Regions from separate parts of the Venatorbacter sp. C2-1 genome, predicted to be linked through region 1. Evidence: predicted binding sites of a transcription regulator. Region 1 holds the regulator's gene; each other region holds the start of a gene.

Region 1 (3,508 bases):
AGAAGCCAGCGCAATAACGGTATCTGCATCATGACCAAAGGCACGGTCGCCAATCACCTGAGACACATCGGTTTCAATATCCAGCACTGGCGCAAAGCTCAGATGCACTCCCTGCTGACGCAGCTCGGCGGCCATCAGCCAGCCCAGTTCATGGGCCAGGGTCAGCGCTTCGGTGCTGTTGTGCTGATATTCTTTTTCCAGCGCCAGCATCGGCGGCAGACGGGTAAAGCCTTCGCGGAAACGCTGTACGCGACCGCCTTCCTGATCCACGCACAGTAATAAATCCGGGCGCAGGCTGAGAATATCGCTGGTCAGCGCCTTTAACTGCTGCGGCGACTGATAATTACGCGCGAAAAAAATTAACCCGCAGATTTCCGGCTGTAATAAAAATTCCCGGTCGGCAGCGGTTAATTCTGTACCGTCAATATCGGCAACCACACCGATACACTGGTTTAAATTCTGTGTTACAGATTGCGGCATGGAATCCTCGAAAAACTGTGCGGCTGAATCCACACCGGCGTACCGGCACTGACCAGTTCAAATAATTCAGTAATGTCGCTGTTACGCATACGGATACAGCCATGAGACAGTGGCTGGCCCATAGGTTCAGAGTCCGGTGTGCCATGGATATAAATATAACGGCGCATGGAATCGACATTGCCCATACGGTTGACGCCGACTTCCAGTCCCTGCAGCCACAGAATGCGGGTTAAAATCCAGTCGCGTTGTGGTTGCTGTAGCGCCAGTTCAGGCGAATAAATTTCACCGGTCGGACGCCGGCCAACAAATACGGTGTTCAGTGGCAAACCGGCACCAATAGCCGCACGGACACGATGCCAGCCACGGGGGGTACAACCGGAATTTTCCTGTTCACCGGCACCATTAAGCGCCGTGGAAACCGGATACAGGTGGCAGATACCGGCGCTCGACACGCGCAGTACCTGATCGGCAATGGAAACTTCTATTAATGTTTGCGGTAACGCAGATTGCGCAGCCGTGGGCGCCATAGCAAAGGCCTGTTGGTAAAAAGCGAAAAACGGAAAGCCCGGCTCCGCTCAACCAGCCTGATGCGGAGCGTTAAGACCGGATGCGAGGAAAGGTATCAATTTATCAACAACCTGCGCAATATCCGAACCCTTGCCCAGATCGTGTTCCGCCATCGCCGTCAGTGAATCGGCCCCCGACAATGTAAACACCGTCGCCCCCAGCATAAAGTGGATACGCCAGAAACGGTCTTCATCGGAAAGTTCAGGAGTCGCAGCTGTCACCAGACGCATAAAGGCTTTAAACACCGGGCCATATTCTTTCTGCAGAAAACGGCGTAAATGCCCCTGCCCCTGGGTATAAGCCAGCCCCAGCAAACGCATAAAGATACCCAGGCGGCGCGGGCTGTCATGTCCGGCACGCAGCGCCGTCTGCGACAGCAGCATTAAGATGCCCGGTAATTCCGGTACCTTGCCATCCAGACGTGCCTGTACGGCATCCAGCTCACGTTCCAGATCTTCGCAGAATGGCGTCAGGAAACGGGCAAATACCGCCTGAATCAACGCCTTCTTAGAGCCAAAATGATAATTCACCGCCGCCAGATTCACTCCGGCCTTCGTGGTGATATTCCGCAATGAGGTCTCGGCAAAGCCACGCTCCGAAAACAACTCCTCTGCCGCATTCAGGATACTTTTTACCGTATCTTTCTGTGCCATAACCCTGCATCTGCCTTATCACGCTGTCGCGGCTTTATTGCCATCGCCGACAGTACAAAACAACTGTTTCAAACATACGTTTAAAACGAGATTTAGGCAACCCCATATACGGCCAAAGGCTAAAAGCCTCATTCCATTATCCGGGTCAGTACAACGGCGGTGAATACACCGTAATCCACAGACCACTGACAACAGGGGTTTACACTGGATAAAATACTGTATACATTTACACCATACTGTATGGATCAACAGACTGGATAAGCATCATGATCAAGCTCACGGCACGACAACAGCAGGTTCTGGATTTCATCCGCTCCTCACTGGAAGAAACAGGGTTTCCGCCCACCCGCGCCGAAATCGCTGCCGAGCTGGGCTTTAAATCGCCTAACGCCGCAGAGGAACACTTGAAGGCGCTGGCACGTAAAGGTGCGATTGAAATTATGCCCGGCGCTTCCCGCGGCCTGCGCATTGTTGAAGAGCAGAATCCGGGTCTGCCGATCGTTGGCCGTGTAGCCGCCGGTGAGCCCATTCTGGCCCAGGAACACATCGCCGATTACTGCGAGATTCCACCCAGCTTCTTCCGCCCTTCTGCCGACTTCCTGCTGGAAGTTCATGGCGACAGTATGAAGAACATCGGTATTCTCGACGGCGACTACATTGCCGTGCACAAAGCCGAAACCGCCCGTAATGGCGAAATCATCGTTGCCCGCGTCGATAACGAAGTAACGGTCAAGCGCTACGAGAAGAAGCGTAATCAGGTGATTCTGCACCCGGAAAATGACGACTTTAAGCCCATTGAAGTTGATCTGCGGGAAACGGAATTTGCCGTTGAAGGTTTATACGTCGGCGTTGTACGCCGCAGCTAACAGCAACTGTTCACAGGTTCGGGGTGATTGTTATGCGTCAGTTATTACTCGGAATGGAAGAAGCCGGCTTATCTCTCAGCAGCCAGCAACCAGGCAGAATGACCAGAGTCAGCGCCAGTGCGCTGCGCGGCAGTCTGACCGAAGTCATCGTCAGTGAAGGCGGTGCGATTCAGCCCATGCATTTGCTGCCGATGCTGGCACAGTGCAATGCGCATAAGCGCTGGCTGATGTGGCTGAGTCCACACCGTCCGATGAATAAAAGCTGGCTGGAAAGCATGGGCCTGCAGCATTCGCCGGTGATTCATCTCGACCTGTGTAATGACACCCAGCTGGCCCTGTGCAGCAAAGTTCTCGCCGCCGGCAACAGCCATATGATTGTTGAATGGCAAGGCGAGCTGAGCAACCACGAACGGCAGATCATCCGCCAGCAGGCCGACCAGAGCGGCAGCCATGTGGTGCTGATTCAGCGCCGTCCCTGAAGCGCAGAAAACGACGAACACAAAAAAGCCCTGATCTTATCAGGGCTTTTTTATGCTTTAAGCACAGCTTCACACGTACAGACTGTAGGCAATTCAATACAGCCCGGTACAGCTCAGTGCAGTCGTTGCTGATACTCAGGGGTGTCGAAGTCTTCGCGCTCAACTTCCATACCTGAAAGCTCGCCGACTTTACGTACACCGGCTTCCAGCATTACCCGCGCAACATCCATATGATGCGCCTGCAGGCTGGCCTTGGCATCTTCGGAAAAATGAATACACACCAGTGCATCGCTGTCCTGATCGTCGGCACGACGCAGGGCGATATCACCATTGGAAAGTTCTACGATTTCAAAAAAGCGCGCCATAACCGCCTCTCAAAACTGGGCGCGGGAGTGTATCACAGGATGTTTTCAATAGCTTGAACGACACACAGAACCGTTAGTAATAAAAAGTAAACGGTTCT
Region 2 (3,508 bases), 690 kb from region 1:
AACGTCAGTCTGCTGAGAAGAAGACAGCTCAACCTTGGCTTTTTCTGCGGCTTCTTTCAGACGCTGCAGAGCCAGTGGATCGTTGTGCAGATCGATGCCGCTTTCTTTCTTGAATTCAGCCGCTAAATATTCGATCAGACGCAGGTCAAAGTCTTCACCACCAAGGAAAGTGTCACCGTTAGTTGCCAGTACTTCGAACTGTTTTTCACCGTCAACGTCAGCCACTTCGATAATGGAAATATCGAAGGTACCACCACCCAGGTCGTATACTGCGATGGTGCGGTCGCCGCCTTCTTTATCCATACCATAAGCCAGAGCCGCAGCGGTTGGCTCGTTGATGATACGCTTAACTTCCAGACCAGCGATTTTACCGGCGTCTTTGGTTGCCTGACGCTGAGAGTCGTTAAAGTAAGCCGGTACGGTAATAACCGCTTCGGTTACTTTCTCGCCCAGATAATCTTCTGCGGTTTTCTTCATTTTCTTCAGAATTTCAGCAGAGATTTGTGGTGGCGCATATCTTTCGCCTTTTACTTCTACCCAGGCATCACCGTTATCGGCTTCCATGATTTTGTAAGGAACCATGGAGATATCTTTCTGTACTACGTCGTCTTTGAAACGACGACCGATCAGACGCTTAACCGCAAACAGGGTGTTGTTCGGGTTGGTGACGGCCTGACGCTTGGCTGACTGGCCAACCAGCACTTCGTCGTCAGCATAAGCAACGACGGAAGGAGTGGTGCGATCGCCTTCAGCGTTTTCAATCACTTTGGTTTTGTCGCCATCCAGGATTGCCACACAGGAGTTGGTGGTGCCCAGGTCGATACCGATAATCTTACCCATTTTTCAATTCTCCATTCATGGCAGCTTACGCTGCGTGAACTATTAACCGTTGTATTTGTGTTGCTTTCTATATAAGTCCGGGAAACAGGCTTTCAAGGCCCCCGGTAACAATAAAATCAGGCGCTTTCGTCGATTTGTGGTGCGCCTTTACTCACCACCACCATTGCCGGACGCAACAGACGTCCCTGCAGGGTGTAACCTTTCTGCATCACCGCAATAACGGTATTCGGTGCGGCATCCGGATTCTCAACCATGGCCATTGCCTGATGGAATTCCGGATTAAACGCAGAACCAACCGGATCTACACTTTCCACCTTGAATTTTTCCAGACCGGCAACCAGGCCGCTCAGGGTCATTTCCACTCCTTTGCGAATCGCTTTTGTCGCTTCATCATCGGCAACAGCCGCAGCCAGCGCGCGTTCCAGATTATCGACGGTCGCCAGCATTTCGTTGGCAAACTTCTCAACGCCAAACTTATGGGCCTTTTCCACATCCAGCTCAGCACGACGGCGTACGTTCTGCATTTCCGCCTGAACACGCAACACCTGTTCTTTCAGCTCGGCCACTTCCTGCAGTGCGCCGGCAAGCTGATCATCAGCAGATTCTGTGGCAGTGGCATCCGCCGCATCCACCGGAGTTTCAGTGTCCAGTTGTTCCTGGAGTTCTTCTTGAACCTTCTGCTCTTCCGACATCTATCTTTCCTCGGTCACTATTTTCGAAACTGTCGGCTATATGGGGGACGAACGGATGAGATTCAAGGGCAGAGCTGCAACATTCTCTTGACAGAATCTTATACTGTATATAAAAACACTGTATATCCATTCAGATACGGAGCATGACCATGCTGGCTCATCTGTCCATTCATCAGTTTGCGTTAGTCGATCAGCTGGAACTTGAACTGCAACCCGGTATGTCGGTGATTACCGGCGAAACCGGTGCGGGTAAATCGATTCTGCTTGATGCGCTCGGGCTAACGCTCGGCGAGCGGGCCGACGCCGGCTGTGTGCGTAACAATGCCGAAAAAGCCGAAGTGTCCGCCTCATTCACACTGAACGAACAGGCGCGGTTATGGCTGCAACAGCGGGATATTCCCGCCGATGATGACTGGGTAATCCTGCGCCGTATTATTTCCGCCGAAGGCCGTTCACGCGGCTATATCAATGGTCGCCCCGCATCCGCCAACGACCTGAAAGACATCGGTCAGTATCTGATCGAAATTCACTCCCAGCATGCCCATCAGCGCCTGCTGCAGAAAGACACCCCGCGCCAGCTGCTGGATGCCTTTGGCGGGCTGCAGCTGCAGGCAACCGAGGTCGCCCTGGTCTGGTCCGAGTGGCAGCAACACGCCAAACGCCTTGCCATGCTGCAGGAAGAAAGTGCCGAAGTAACCGCCCAGCGCCAGCTGCTGACCTATCAGGTTGAAGAGCTGCGCCAGCTGGCACCGGGAGAGACCGAGCTGGACGAGCTGGAAGCCGAACATAAACGTCTGGCCAATGCCGAAAGTATGCTGCTTAACGGCCAGTATGCGATGGCTGCCTGTTATGGTGACGACAACGGCGAGCTGGCTGCAACCCAGCTGACCTATCAGGCCATTACCCGCCTCGATAATATCGACGACCAGCATCCGCTGCTGAACGAAGCCCGGGATTTGCTGCAACAGGCGCAAATCCAGCTGGAAGAAGCCGGTCGTTCGCTGCAGCACTACCTTGAGCTGGTCGATATCAATCCGCACCGGCTGCAACAGGTAGAAAGCCGCCTCAGTGACCTGTACAGCATGGCGCGCAAGCATCAGATTCAGCCACAACAACTGCACTCTTACTGGCAGGAGCAGGAAGAAGCGCTCGCCAGCCTGAATCTCAGCGACGAAGATCTGGCCGAACTGGAACAGCAGGTACAGGAACTGCAGGCAGAATACAGCACACTGGCACAACAGCTCAGCAGTGCCCGTCAGACCGCCGCTGCGCGCATGGACAGAGAAGTTGAATCACACTTTGAAGCACTGGCTCTGGGTCGCGCCCGCTTTATCACTCAGGTTGAAGCCGGCAGTACCGAGCACGGCAACAAACATGGCATCGACCAGATCGGCTTTTTTGTACAGACCAACCCGGGCATGCCCGGCGGCCCACTGGCCAAAGTCGCCTCTGGCGGTGAGCTGGCCCGTATCAGTCTGGCCATTCAGGTGGTAACCGCTGCCGTCAGCGAAACACCTTGTCTGATTTTTGATGAGGTCGATGTGGGTATCGGTGGCGGTACCGCCGAGCGCGTTGGCCGCCTGCTACGGACACTGGGCAAAGACAGCCAGGTGCTCTGTGTCACCCACCAGCCGCAGGTCGCCGCTCAGGCACATCAGCATTATCAGGTAAGCAAAATCAGTGGTGACAGCGCCACCCACACCCAGCTACGTGAACTGAGTGAGAAACAGCGCTCAGAGGAAATTGCGCGGATGCTGGGCGGCGTCGATATCACCAAACAAACCCTGGCGCATGCGCAGGAGATGCTGGCACTGGTCAGATAGACCGGTGCCAGCACGGCGATACTGATACGCAGAAGCGGTAACCGACAGACATAAAAAAAGCAGCCAATGGCTGCTTTTTTTATGTCTGTCGCGCAGGATTATTTTTTCTTGCGTACGTACAGCACCAGACTGTGCTCAACCAGATCAAAGCCG
Region 3 (3,508 bases), 2.0 Mb from region 1:
TTTCAGCTTTTCGCGTAATTCTTCGGTGCGGACCTGGCGCTCAAGATCATCCTGGATATTGCTCATGGTGCGGCGCATACGGCCAAGAAACAGACCCACTGTGCGGGCTGCTTTTGGCAGACGTTCCGGGCCGAGCACCAGCAGGCCCAGAATGGCTACCACCATTAATTCCAGAAAACCGATATCGAACATCAGATTTTATCTTGGTCTTTGTTGGTGCTTTTGAATTCGGCGTCTTTGGCTGCGCCTTCTTTATGCTCCAGTGTTTTTGCCGGCTCTTTACTGTCGTCTTCATCGGCTTTTGCACTGCTGTCGTCATTCACAGCTTTTTTAAAGCTCTTGATTGCTCCGCCCAGGTCGCCACCCAGGTTGCGCAGTTTTTTGGTACCGAAAATCATAATGACGATGGCCAGAACGATTAATAATTGCCAGATACTGATTCCGCCGAGCATAGGAAAATCCTCTTATTCTTAATTTAAAAATTACATCAGAAACCGGGCAGCTGATCGCCGCCCAGTATATGAAAGTGCATATGGAAAACTTCCTGCCCACCTTCTTTACCGGTATTGGTAATGGTGCGGAAGCCAGTCAGGTTTTGTGTACGGGCAATAGCCGGCAGGCTGAGCATTAAATGGCTCATCAGGCTGGCATCAGCCTCGCTCAGATCATTCAGGTTAACGATATGGCGCTTGGGAATGACCAGCAGGTGGGTGTCTGCTTTAGGCGCAATATCGTGAAACGCCAGCAGGTGCTCATCTTCATAAACGACATTGGCCGGAATCTTTCCGGCGACAATCTGGCAAAACAGACAGTCCGGCATACTCAATCTCTCAGTTCTCTGGTCTGTACCGGTTTACTTGGGCGTACGTGACGCCTTTTCTTCCAGGCCGGACATATTAAAGCGTCGTGCCAGTTCGTTAACCACGGCTTCCGGGCGCTCACCCAGCTTGGCCAGTGCCACCAGGGTGTGGAACCACAGGTCGGCGGTTTCGTAGATAACATCGCTGTTATCGCCACTGGTCTCGGCGTCTTTGGCGGCCAGAATGGTTTCGGTGGCTTCTTCGCCAACCTTCTCCAGAATCTTGTTCAGGCCCTTGTGATACAGGCTGGCCACATAGGATGAATCGGCGGCCGCGCTCTTACGTTCTTCAAGGATATCGCCGAGGGCGGAAAGTATATCGCTCATAGCTGTTTCAGTTTCGTTAAGTAGCAATCAATAAATGTCTTTCGGATCTTTCAGCACCGGATCAACGCTGACCCATTCGCCATCCTGATAGACCCGGTAGAAGCAGCTTTCGCGGCCGGTGTGACAGGCGATACCGCCAATCTGTTCCACCTGCAGGGTGATGACATCGGCGTCACAGTCGAGGCGCACTTCGTGCAGCTGCTGCACATGGCCGGAAGACTCGCCTTTACGCCACAGTTGCTGGCGCGAGCGGGAATAGTAGATGGCGCGGTTTTCCTGCACCGTCAGCGCCAGTGCTTCCCGGTTCATCCAGGCCATCATCAGGATACGGCCGGTCTTATAATCCTGCGCAATGGCCGGCACCAGACCATCGGCGTCCCACTTTACGGCATCAAGCCAGTTACTCATAACATCCCCCGCGTTCAGAGGTCGCAGGATACCCCATGCCCGGGGTTTCGGGTAGGGCTTCGCCGCCTGTGGATACAGGTGAAGAAGGCAGCAAACAAGACGCACCAGAACAACGCCGGCGTTATTGTCCGGCGCGCCTTTATAGTGCTGACGGTTTTATCGTTAATAGCGGGCACTAACAGTACGTAACAATTCTGATCAAATTGTCAGTATTGGCCTCTTTAGGTACCCCATCAGAGGTAGGTTTGGCCTGTTAACTCAGGCATTGGCATGGGCGCTGCTCTTCACTCCTGCAGACTCACAACAAGAGCTGCAAACCATGACGTTAACCAAGCAAAAAAGTAAAACCAGAAACCTGTCCCGCCGCGTATTCACTCCGGCACCGCTGGCGGCCTGTATCGCAACCCTGCTGTTGTCGGCGGTGATGCCGGCGGCGCAGGCAGAGCCCTTTAAGCCGGAAGTTTTTACGGTCGAGAAAACCATTCAGCCCGGGCCGAATGTGTTTATGAACGAAGCCGCCTGGGGGGGCGCCAGCCAGATTCACGTCTTCGCTCAGGATGACCTGCACTATAAAGGTTCGATGCCGGCGGGGATTACCTCGCAGATGAAAGTCTCGAAAGACGGCAAAACCGTTTACGTACTGTCCGACTTTGCCAAACGCATTACCTATGGTCCGGTGGAAAGTGTGGTGCAGGTGTATGACGTAGACACCCTGAGCCGTAAGAAAGAAATCATCGTGCCTAACAAAGCCGTAAAAGCCATCGGCATGACCCAGCTGCTGGAATTAAGTGCCGATGAAAAACTGCTGTATGTGCAGAATGCCACACCGGCGACCTCGGTTTCGGTCATTGATATTGCCGCCGGCGAAGTGATTACTGAAGTGCCGACCCCGGGATGTTACGGCGTTTATCCGGCACTGAAAGGCTCCAGCTTCAGTACGCCTTGTGGTACCGGACAGCTGAAAACCTTCACCCTGAAGGGTAAAGAATACAGTGTTGAAGCATCGGGCAAATTATTCGATGTGGATGCCGACCCGATATATATCCACAGCGAACGCCGTAAAAACGGTGAGCTGATCCTGACCACCTTCGGCGGTGCCCTGTACCTCGCCGATGACAGTGGCAAAACCGTAAAAATCAAAGAAAAACTGCAGGTTAATGCCGGCATCGAAGGCGACTGGGCTCCGGGTGGTTATGCCATCACGGCTTACAGCAGCACGCTGGATATGGTGTTTATGCTGATGCATTCAGGCGCTTATGACGGCAGTCATAAAAACGGCTCTGAAGAAATCTGGGCTTACAGTCTGAAGAAGAAAAAACTCATCAGCCGTTCTCCGGCACCGCATATGGTGGCACTGAGTGTGACTGAGGGCAAAACCCCGGTGCTGTTCGGTTCCAATGAAGAAGATGAAACCATCGACAAGTACGTACTGAGCGGCGATGGCGACTTTATGTTTGAGAAGGCGGCGGCCGACGAAAAAGCCGGTTGGACCACCTCGCTGGCGGTGTCTCATGACTGAATTACTGCCACTGGCGAGCCTCACGCTACTGGTCTTTACCCTGCTGGTATTCCTGCGCGCAGCACTGCACAAAGCACTGGATTTCCTCGAATTCCAGGGCTTTGTCGCCGACTACGAACTGCTGCCGGAAGCTTTGGTTAAGCCCGCTGCTGTTGCCTTGCTGGCCCTCGAAGGCGCGCTGGTGCTGATGCTGTTATTCAGCGCCAGCCGTGCTGCCGGACTGGTGCTGGCGGCGCTGTTGCTCGGGGGATATGCCATCGCTATGGGCATCAATATCCGTCGCGGTCATACCCGCATCGAATGTGGCTGTGGCGGTACTCCGCAACTGCTGAGCAAAACCCTGTTGCTGCGTAATGCGCTGCTGATGGTCTTCGCTCTGCTGCCATTGCTCGGTC
Region 4 (3,508 bases), 1.0 Mb from region 1:
GATCATAACTGGCAGCAGGCACTGCTGAAAAAATCCGCCGAGCGCCGCGTGCTGGTTAACTGGGATATTCAGGCTACACAGGATGCTCTGAGCGCGACACTTACCAGTATTGAAAATGGTAGCGAAAAAGGCAGCAGCGTAACGCTGACATTAAAAGGTCCGTTCGAGCCTGCCAACAACGCAGAGAAAGCACAGCAGCAACTGCAGGATACCTTTGGCAAACTGGGTAACACCATTTATCACGCCGACCGGATTCAGATAAACGGCGAGGCCTGGTTTATTCCCGGCTCGCAGTTAAAAACCCTGCGCCGCGATGCCATTGATGCACTGACCGCCGCCCGTATTGCCGCCCATCCGCGCGGACAGCGCAAGGCCGTCAGTGAACCCGCGCCTGTTTATCCGGACAGCCAGCTGACCTTCCTCGATAACGTTTACAACGAAAAAGCCCGTGCCTTTTATAAACGCTTTGGCGTTGAACTGATTGAACCGGCCTACGAAGCGCATCAGGAAACGGGCGATGTGCCGGTCATGATCACCAAGCACTGCCTGCGTTTTTCTTTTAACCTTTGCCCGAAACAGGCCAAGGGCGTTACCGGGGTGATTACCAAGGTCAAAGATATGCAGCTGGTTAACGGTGACGAGGTATTAACCCTGAAGTTCGACTGCAAACCCTGCGAGATGCATATCATCGGAAAGATGAAGAATCATATTCTCAGCAGCCCGCAACCCGGCAGTGTGGAAAGTGGTGTTGGCTTTTTTGATCCGGCGAGTCTGATTGTCAGCAGCAGAGACTGACTCATAAAAAAACCGGCTAATAGCCGGTTTTTTTATGTTTAATATAGGTCAGAGGTTAGGCTTATAGTCAAAACCATCTTGCGCCTCAGCATCGGTAAAACTCTGTACCGGCTGCTTGTGGTTCAGTAAAGAGTTCACCAGTGAGCCGGGGAACATCTGAATCGCATTATTAAACTCTTCAACATTACGGTTAAAGATGCGCAGCGCAGCACCAATCTGCTCCTGCTGCTCCGATATTTCTGCCATCAGTTTCATATACAGATCAGAAGCCTTCAGCTCCGGATAAGCCTCGACAGCCACTTTAAGTCCCTGCAACAGACTGGCCGTATGTCTTTCAGCCTCAGCCAGCCTGACGGTATCAGGTGCGGCAGATGATTGCTTACCAAGCTCGTCAATGCTGTTACGCAGACGGGTAACATCCGCCAGAACACTGCTTTCATGCAGTTTGTACTCTTCAACCAGCTTTTCAACATGGGGAATAATTTTATTCTTCTGCCGCTCCTGGGTCAGAACCGAAGCCCAGGCACGGTCAACGGCATTAAACTTTCCAATAATGCCGTTATAGATAACAACCACAGCGACCAGCAAAATCACGGGTAACAGTAAAAAATAAAAATCGCTCATAAAGCCTCCATCAAGGCGTACCGGACGCCCGGTTAAAGTTGAAAATTGTTGTCAGTCAGGCGCATCAGGTTGTGTATCTGAAACAACAGGCCATTGAGCTTTTCAAGCTCATCGTGTTTAGCAATTTCGCTGGCAAATTCAACGGGACTTTCCAGATTATAAGTGCGCTTATGTTCCAGAATATCGTCGTTGCTGAAAGCAAAACAAAGATCGCCACCGGCGTTTATTTCCAGCACAGGACGTGAGTACTCAGCCGCGATCGCTAGCATTGCTTCAATCACAGCGGGTGATAAAAAGCGCGCCGCTACAATCTCTTCATCAGCCCGGATGCTGAATACCCGGTTAAATTCATTTGACGCCGTCGTGTACTTTTCACCACTGAAAGATATGCCGCTGCCAGCGTTAAGACTCAGCCCTCTGGAAAACGGGAAGTGCAACAGCAGGCCATGACGGTAATAGCTGTTTCTTACTACCCGGGTACGGGTATTCCCCTTGGAGTCGGTGTAAGTTTCGCTACGACGGACAACATAATGAAAACGGTAGAGGCGGTAATCAAAACGATGCAGCTCGCCCTCATAATGTCCCTGATACAGGTGCTGAATTTCGCGCAGATCATTGCCGCGGATAAATTCCTTAAACTGCTGACCCAGCTCTTTGGCTTTCTCTTTCCCGTTGAAAGGCAAAGCCTTCAGGCCGTTATTAAACAGAATATCAAGCAGACTGATCCGTTCTGACAGCGGCCTGCGCCAATGCTTACGCTGATACAGACGCCAGCAGACAATGCCACCGATAACCAGCAGCAACAACGGCAACCCCACTTCAGAAGAGGCAAAGCCGCCACCGGAAACAAGCAGCGTCAGTGTTTGCAACCCTTCCCAGTAAACCAGCCCCCAGAACGGCATCAGCACCACAACCAGAGTTATTCCGCCGGCGGCGGCCATGCGTTGCGCCGGCGTTTTAAAGTATCTGGATAAAAAGCCTGCTTTTCCTTTTTCCTCACGCCAGAGCTGCCAGAAAACAACGATTGCTACCGGTAACCAATACTGGCTGTAGTACAGAACAACACTGAGAAAATAATCAAACTCATAGGGCAGACTCCGGCTGAAAACACTGTAGAGCGCCAGCCCGCCTAACCCCATAAACAGCAAGCCGATCACCTGCCAGGGCTTATCTTTGTAATCCAGAGGGCCCGGATGATGTTCCAGCGAGCGGATCGTAGCGACCAGATCATGCTGGCTGGTCGCAGCTTCAATTTTTTCCTTCAGGCGGGTGATATTGGCACTCACCTGCTGGTTGTGCGTCATAAACGATCCTTAACGTTCCTATATAGCTCCGCCATTTTATCATTACTGAGAAGTAAGACAGTAAAATCAGGTTACAGTAATGAACGATACACGCCACATTACCCCTTTTAAAAACATGGTTTTATTAGCATTAACGAACTCTGTTCGGACTGGTAATCCGTAGCGGAATACGCTATCAGATACACGGGAGTGCTAATGGAGAGCGTTAATGTCGACACGGAAGATATGCCTGCTGTTTATCTGTTTGCTATCACACAGCGTCATCGCTGATGGCCGGGAATTCGCCCTGATTGCCAAAAGCACCAGCGATCAGAACTTTATTGAAGTCTGGCGTGGCTGTGAGGCTGCAGCACAAAAAAATAGCGATCATTGTGTATTGCTCGGCCCGGAGCAGGAAACCAGCGCCCGTATTCAGGCTAAAGCCATCGAAAGTGCAATCAATAGCCGGCGCTATAGCGCCATGGCAATATCGGTGACCAAATCGGATGTTATTGCGCAGGCCGTATCTCAGGCAATAATTCCGGTCATGACTTTTGATTCGCCATTCGCTGAGCGAGAACAAAATCTGAGCCTGAGCTATGTCGGCACCGACAACCAACAGTTCGGGCGCGATCTCGCCCGTCAGGCAAAAGCAATTTACCCCAATGGCGGTTCTGTATGTTTAATGACCGCGGAACACGATACCAATCTCGCTTTGCGGGTTCTGGGTATAAGACGCGAACTGAGCGGCAATCCGGCATTGATCGACGCTCAGCCGTTGCGTGGTGAGGGTGGCTGGTATGAGC

The links. Region 1 encodes LexA, which represses DNA repair genes until DNA is damaged. Its sites were predicted from a motif close to TACTGTNTANNTANACAGTA; they were not measured.
Region 2: the regulator LexA is predicted to act here: its motif matches at 1,634-1,653, upstream of recN (DNA repair protein RecN).
Region 3: the regulator LexA is predicted to act here: its motif matches at 1,787-1,806, upstream of MT343_RS01050 (amine dehydrogenase large subunit).
Region 4: the regulator LexA is predicted to act here: its motif matches at 2,767-2,786, upstream of MT343_RS16270 (DUF3137 domain-containing protein).

Annotation. Positions count from the first base shown of each region.
Region 1 covers NZ_CP094879.1:2,599,331-2,602,838, forward strand. Annotated here, with positions in the region: gene nagZ (beta-N-acetylhexosaminidase) at 1-480, opposite strand, end outside; gene MT343_RS11530 (L,D-transpeptidase) at 465-1,007, opposite strand; gene MT343_RS11535 (TetR/AcrR family transcriptional regulator) at 1,056-1,700, opposite strand; gene lexA (transcriptional repressor LexA) at 1,967-2,566, shown strand; gene MT343_RS11545 (cell division inhibitor SulA) at 2,599-3,045, shown strand; gene MT343_RS11550 (hypothetical protein) at 3,159-3,410, opposite strand.
Region 2 covers NZ_CP094879.1:3,293,129-3,296,636, forward strand. Annotated here, with positions in the region: gene dnaK (molecular chaperone DnaK) at 1-840, opposite strand, end outside; gene grpE (nucleotide exchange factor GrpE) at 957-1,532, opposite strand; gene recN (DNA repair protein RecN) at 1,682-3,355, shown strand; gene fur (ferric iron uptake transcriptional regulator) at 3,454-3,508, opposite strand, start outside.
Region 3 covers NZ_CP094879.1:246,566-250,073, forward strand. Annotated here, with positions in the region: gene tatB (Sec-independent protein translocase protein TatB) at 1-192, opposite strand, end outside; gene tatA (Sec-independent protein translocase subunit TatA) at 192-452, opposite strand; gene MT343_RS01035 (histidine triad nucleotide-binding protein) at 488-820, opposite strand; gene MT343_RS01040 (phosphoribosyl-ATP diphosphatase) at 854-1,186, opposite strand; gene hisI (phosphoribosyl-AMP cyclohydrolase) at 1,214-1,594, opposite strand; gene MT343_RS01050 (amine dehydrogenase large subunit) at 1,914-3,113, shown strand; gene MT343_RS01055 (MauE/DoxX family redox-associated membrane protein) at 3,106-3,508, shown strand, end outside.
Region 4 covers NZ_CP094879.1:3,634,757-3,638,264, forward strand. Annotated here, with positions in the region: gene MT343_RS16260 (peptidase U32 family protein) at 1-795, shown strand, start outside; gene MT343_RS16265 (LemA family protein) at 844-1,419, opposite strand; gene MT343_RS16270 (DUF3137 domain-containing protein) at 1,452-2,723, opposite strand; gene MT343_RS16275 (substrate-binding domain-containing protein) at 2,932-3,508, shown strand, end outside.